2 linked regions of the Prochlorococcus marinus str. MIT 0919 genome follow. The protein of the gene in region 2 binds, or shares a complex with, the protein of the main gene of each other region. Links are inferred from orthologs where the notes say so. Each region holds a gene or a part of one and is shown on either strand. Other genes may lie near its edges. The genes, in order: O5635_RS08530 and lpdA.

Region 1 (3,194 bases), 840 kb from region 2 along the record:
TAACCCGTTTATTTGGTTGACCAATTTCACATTCACTGAGAGTCTTGGCTTTTGATAAAGTTTTTCTCTAAGGATGACTATCTCTATAAAACGTTCTATCACGATTAGAGCTGTTGTTACTCCATCTTGGAAAGAAGAGGCTGAAAGAGAGATCAGCAGTGCTATTGCAAATACTGATCAACAACTTTCTCAGCTTGAGAAAGAAGGCCAACAGATAGTTGAGGGCCTACGAAGCCAGAGTGCAAACCCTTTAGATCCTAGGATTCAAGATCAGGTTGCTCAAGTTCAACAACAAGTTGCAGGGAAGCGGTCCGAATTGGAAGAGCAAAAAAGAAATCTATTGCAAAATCAATCCCAAGTAAGGGAGCTGGCAATGGATGAGATTGTTGAGCAGGGTCAGATTGAAAGTTTTTGTGATTTAAATGTTGGAGATAATTTAGTAAATAAAATGCAAGTCTCGGTATTAGTTAAAGATGGAGTTGTCCAATCAATTGATCAATCTTAATTATTGGAATACCTTATAATAAGTTAGTAACAAAGCCACATCTCTAGTTTTAATTATACCTCTTTAGAGTTTTCCTTGTATTGATTATCTCAATTAATCAATTTTGTGCATTACTACTTGTTGGGTTCAAATTCTCTCAAAACTCTTGCCCTAGGGAGTTACTTGAAAACTAGTATTTCACATTATTCTGGATTCATATTTTTATTCTTAATAGTGCTTTCTATCATTGATGTTCATGACATCTTCTGTTGAGTTCAGTTGAGTTGTTTGGGAATTTTTAGCAAAGCCTATACCGAAACCTTTAAAATAAAAGTTGGCATCTTTGTGCCTGTAGTTGGATGGAGATCTAAAATACGAATTAACCGGCAGCAGCATTCCACAGTTCTGGAGTTCTGTTGAATAGGACGCTGAAGATCCCTAAACAACCATTCCTTGGAGAAACGTTTTGGCAACACACGACATCTTTATGCCTGCTCTTAGTTCAACGATGACTGAGGGGAAAATAGTTGAATGGCTTAAGAAACCAGGCGACAAGGTCGGGAGAGGGGAGGCCGTCCTGGTTGTTGAGTCAGACAAGGCTGATATGGATGTTGAATCTTTTCAAGATGGATTCCTTGCCGCTGTTTTGATGCCAGATGGCGGGACTGCGCCAGTTGGGGAAACTATCGGTTTGATTGTTGAAACAGAAGGTGAAATAGCTGATGTTCAAGCAAAAAATCCAACCAATCAACCTGCCGCAAAACTACCTAAGCAGGAAGGGACGCAGTCTTCCAAAGAAAATAATAACTCTGAAGAATCATCTTCCAAGGTCTCACCACCACCACCGCCACAAAGACAACCGATCAATACACCAGCACCAATTATTGTTAATGATGGGAGAATCGTTGCGACTCCAAAGGCTAGAAAGTTTGCTTCTCAAACTGGGGTGGATTTAGCAACAGTCCCTGGCTCTGGTCCGCATGGGAGAATTCAATTAGAGGATGTTCAAAGAGCGCAGGGTCAGCCAATAACAGTTCCATGGATTGCAGAAAGCAATGCTCCTGCAGCTGTGCAGCATGAGAAAAAAGACTCTGCGAACAGTGCCATTCCATTGACTAATGACTCTAATAAGGTTGAGGTACCAAAGGGGAATAGCTTTGGTGGTCAGGGCGAAACAATTGCTTTTAATACTCTGCAGCAAGCAGTTAATAGAAATATGGAAGCAAGTTTGTCTGTTCCTTGTTTCAGGGTGGGCTATGCAATTAATACAGATAAACTTGATTCTTTTTATAAGCAAGTTAAGCCAAAGGGGGTAACCATGACTGCCTTGCTGGCTAAGGCAGTTGGTCAAACCCTTTCTCGACATCCTCAGTTAAATGTGACTTTTACAAATGAGGGCATGTCTTACCCGTCCCAAATTAATGTTGCTGTAGCAGTTGCAATGGAGGAAGGTGGTCTTATAACACCTGTCCTGCAGGATGCTGATCATACGGATTTATTTGAATTGTCACGTCAATGGGCAGATTTAGTTAAGCGATCTAGATCAAAACAACTTCAGCCAAATGAATACAACAGTGGAACTTTTACTCTTTCAAACTTGGGCATGTTTGGAGTTGATCGATTTGATGCAATACTCCCGCCAGGTACAGGAGCGATTTTGGCTGTCGCTGCATCCTTGCCCACAGTCGTAGCAGGCAAGGATGGTTCGATTTCGGTCAAGAAACAAATGCAAGTGAATCTTACTGCGGACCATAGAGTGATTTATGGAGCAGATGGTGCGGCTTTTTTAAGAGATCTGGCCAACTTGATTGAAAATCATCCTGAGGATATTTCCTCATAAAGAGTTTTGTTAATTCAATTAAAAATATCCGCATAGATTGTCAATTTTGAAAAGAGATTTATTACTAAGTTCTTATGACTATAAGTTGGATCAGAGGCTTATAGCCCAAGAGCCATTAGACCCCCGTCATGAGGCTCGATTAATGCTTATTTCTAAAGAGCTTCAGAAAAACTCATTAGGCATAAAACATTTAAAGGTATGGGATTTGGTTGATGAGTTGCATGCAGGTGATTTGATTGTCATGAATGATACTCGTGTTTTGAAAGCACGAGTTCGAGTACGTTTAGCAAGTGGTTCCTTAGCGGAGCTGTTATTACTTGAGCCACAAGGTGAGGGCCTATGGCTTTGTTTGGGCAAGCCAGCCAAGAAGATGAAGCCTGGTGATTATTTGTGGTTGGAGTCTTTAGAGCAGGAGCCTGTGCGTCTACAAGTTATTCGTAAAGATAATCTTACTGGTGGAAGAGTAGTTCAATTCCCTAAATGTTTTAGTGAAAGAGAAACTATCGAGAATTTCCTCGAAAGATATGGAGAGGTTCCACTCCCTCCATATATTCAAAGACATGACTCCACGGATGAAAGTCGCTATCAAACTCGGTATGCCTCTCGACCGGGAGCTGTTGCTGCTCCAACAGCGGGTTTGCATTTAAGTGATGAACTTTTAAATGCCTTTCAACTTCGTGGGATTAGACAAGTAAGCGTAACTTTACATGTTGGTCTTGGTACTTTTAGACCTTTAGAGAAGGAGGACCTTATAGACCTTGAACTCCATAAAGAATGGGTCGAAGTCAAGCAAGAAGTAATTGATGCTATTGCAGATTGCCAAGCTCGTGGTGGTCGTGTTATTGCTGTGGGAACAACAACCGTGAGGTC
Region 2 (3,326 bases):
CCAGATTCACTTACTAAAACGACTTCTTGATTATGTAATCTATCTCTATTGGAATTAATAACTTTTTCAGTAGTTTTCAAATCAATTTCAAAATTTTTAAGATCGCGATTATTAATTCCGATAAGGTCAAAACTTTGGATATCTAATACTCTTGAAAGTTCTTTCGAATCATGAACCTCTACCAATACATCCATACCTAGATTAGATGCAACTTTCTTTAAATAAACAAGGTCTTGATCTGAAAGTATTGCTGCAATTAACAAAACCGCATCTGCACCTGAGACTCTAGCTTGATACAACTGATATGGTTGAATAATAAATTCCTTACAAAGCAAAGGCAAATCAACTGTTTTTCTTACTTGCTTGAGCACATCAAAGCCCCCTTGAAAGAATTTTTTATCGGTAAGTACTGACAAGCATGTTGCACCTCCTTCTTTATAAGAAAGCGCTATATCAATAGGGTTAAAATCTTCACGAATAACACCTTTACTAGGACTTGCTTTTTTTATCTCTGCTATGACTGCGGGACATTTCTTAGATGTTCTGAGTGCTTCTAAAAAATTTTTTGTTTCAGGCAAACCTACAATCTTTGATTTAAGTTTTTCTAATGGCACTCGATTTTTGGAAAGAGAAATTTCGTGATCTTTCTCCCATAAGATCTTTTCAAGAATATTTCTTGGCTCACTATCTTCATGAGGTATTGCATACTCCAAATTAGCCACCTTGACTTTTGGATTTGGAGGACGTCGTCGAAGATCCATGTTTAAAAAGCTAACTCGAAACTAAGTCTGTGAAACCTGAATTAATTGACTAGCAGCTTGCTTATAAGCGACTTCAACTACCTCACTAAGAGTTGGATGAGTATGAACTTCCTTTGCCAATTCAACAACACTTTGCCGTCTAGATATTGCATTGGCAACTTCCTGTATCAAGTCTGCAGCATGCATTCCAAAGATATGTGCACCTAAAACCTCTCCCGTATCTCTCCTGAAAAGTAATTTCATTAACCCATCACTCTCTAGTTCTGCTAATGCCTTTGAATTTGCCTTGAAGTAACTTCTAACAACTCCTAGATCAAACTTATCACTTTGAGCAAGTTTATTTGCTTCTAAATCACTTAATCCCACTGAACTTATCTCAGGATGAGTAAATGTTGCTGCGGGGATACTTCGATAATCTATTTCCCTAGATTCACCGAGAATGTTATCAACCGCTACTGTGCCTTGGGCTGCGGCTGTATGAGCAAGCATCAATTTCCCTGTAACATCACCTACTGCCCACAAATTAGATAGAGGTTTACCTTCTACAAGAACTCTCATTGAATCATCTATAGGTATATAGCCCCTATTTGTTTTCACTCCTAATGATTCCAAATTCAATTCTGAACTAGTTGGGACTCTACCGGTAGCGACCAATACTGCATCAACTTCCAAATCTTCAACAAACTCTCTGGTATTAACATCAGACAATTCAATTTTTACTGGACATCCTGGAGAAATTTTACTTGCCAAGACTCCTGAACGAGCATCTATATCCCTAGCTTGAATCAAATTACGAGAAGCAATTTTTGCAATATCTGTATCAAAAGTAGGCATAACCCTCTCTAGAGCTTCGATCATAGTCACTTCGCAACCTAAAGCTGTATAAACATCTGCGAATTCCAGACCTATATAACCGCTTCCAATAATCGCTATCCAACGAGGTAACCATTCAAGGTTAATAGCTTCGTCACTAGTGAAAACAGTCCTGCCATCAATCTCAATACCAGGCGGAACAAAAGGGTCTGACCCAGTAGCAATAATTACATCATGTGCAGTAACTAGCCTGTCTATGCCATTAATTTCTCTTATACCTACCTTTTGGGGTCCTTCTAATCTTGCCTTTCCTCTTAAAATCTTCACCCCAGAGCGTTCAAGAGTCTTCGTTAAATTTTTTCGAATGTTAAGTACCAAATTATTGGCATGGTCAGCTATTTTTTGCCTTTCGAACCTAACTGGTGCTGAATGAATTCCAAAGGTTGCAAGATGCTCCGAATCTGCAAGTTCCCTTACCTTCCCACTTGCTGCAAGTAATGCTTTTGAAGGTACACAGCCTCTGTTCACACATGTACCTCCCATTTCCCTGGATTCAACAATCGCAACACTTAGCCCTTTCTCAGCGGCATGCTTTGCAGCATCAAAGCCACCGTAGCCTGCGCCTATGACAATTATGTCAAAGTCAAAATTTGCTTTGCTCACCGTTCTTGTTCATATAAGTGGTCATTTTGGCCCTTCGCCTTTCCAACAGTAGAGGAACGGCTGAAGATGCAACATTTAAAGATTCAACTGCCTGACTATGAGGCAAAGTCACATAGTGTGTGCAGCAATCTTTTATTCTTGGATGAAGGCCATCACCTTCATTGCCTAAAACCAAAACAGTTGGCTTAAGCCAATCAATATTCCAATAGGGCAGAACCTCATTTCCATCAGAACCTCTATAAGGATAAGTTCCCACAACTTGATAATCATCTTTTGCAGATATTCGTAAATTATCGGCTAGTTGTTCAACAGATTTTTCTACCGAATCACTCCACCGCAAAAAAGGTAATTGGAACACTGCGCCAGCGGAAGATCTTAAAACCTTTTGATTACATGGGTCTGCTCCCAAGGCAAGCCACAAAATATCTATATCAGCTGCAAGAGCTGTTCTAAATAATGTCCCAACATTCCCTGGGTCCTGCAACCTATCCAAAGCCAAAACAAAGTGAGGTTTATGCTTTAATTTTGGGAGGCAAGCCTTATCAAGTAAACATGCAACACCATCTGGAGTGCTAGTAGTTAAAGCAGCTTCAAGAACTGGAAAAGTTACCAAATTCAACCGAATACTCTTTGGTAGGTTTTTTAATAGTTTTGGATGCTTTGCTACCCATTCAGGTGTTGCAATAACTTCTTTCGGGAATAATTTGTTATTTATAGTTTCTTGCAACAAATGGGTTCCCTCTAAAAGCAATAAACTTTCTTTCGAACGTCCTTTGGCATTAGAGAAAGATCTAAAACGACGTACTAAAGGGTTACGCCGACTGGATATAACTGGCAAGTCAAAAGAAATGGCTACTGCTCCTCAAAAGAGTGACAGCTGATTTACAGCAAAACTATTTTTTAAAACTAACTTTTCATTTTCAACTTCAAGTCCATTTACTAAAGATATTTCGCCTTTCACCCCTTCCTCTGAAAGTGTCTTGATCATTTGTTTTATTATTGCTTCTTCTACAAGAGTTTCATCAATACCATCCGGTGTAAATCGTTCGATCAGTTGCCCCACCTTGGTAGCAATTAATTCAGATGAAT

The links.
Region 1: the proteins of lpdA (region 2) and O5635_RS08530 are in contact, whole or in part, in a crystal structure (PDB 1EBD), measured with the Geobacillus stearothermophilus proteins. The link is inferred for Prochlorococcus marinus str. MIT 0919 from one-to-one orthologs. Residues at the interface, in WP_049624544.1 of Geobacillus stearothermophilus: Pro340, Ser341, Asp344, Tyr345, Arg403, Asp406, Val408, Glu431, Ala432, Gly433, Asp438; in WP_033016211.1 of Geobacillus stearothermophilus: Ile130, Ala131, Met132, Pro133, Arg136, Arg140, Glu141, Asn155, Arg157.

What each region holds. Positions count from the first base shown.
Region 1 is NZ_CP114779.1:1,557,028-1,560,221, forward strand. The notes cover bases 271-3,137. They hold O5635_RS08530 (dihydrolipoamide acetyltransferase family protein), read left to right. Parts: upstream 271-950; coding sequence 951-2,324; downstream 2,325-3,137. Other genes in these bases: O5635_RS08525 (YlqD family protein), read left to right, coding at 271-505; queA (tRNA preQ1(34) S-adenosylmethionine ribosyltransferase-isomerase QueA), read left to right, coding at 2,362-3,137. Also shown: more of O5635_RS08525, read left to right, coding at 74-270; more of queA, read left to right, coding at 3,138-3,194.
Region 2 is NZ_CP114779.1:714,055-717,380, forward strand. What follows is about bases 11-3,009. They hold lpdA (dihydrolipoyl dehydrogenase), read right to left. Parts: upstream 2,238-3,009; coding sequence 783-2,237; downstream 11-782. Other genes in these bases: trpC (indole-3-glycerol phosphate synthase TrpC), read right to left, coding at 11-761; O5635_RS03970 (TrmH family RNA methyltransferase), read right to left, coding at 2,218-3,009. Outside these bases: more of trpC, read right to left, coding at 1-10; more of O5635_RS03970, read right to left, coding at 3,010-3,075; O5635_RS03975 (hypothetical protein), read right to left, coding at 3,100-3,326. UniProt on the Escherichia coli protein: Lipoamide dehydrogenase is a component of the glycine cleavage system as well as of the alpha-ketoacid dehydrogenase complexes.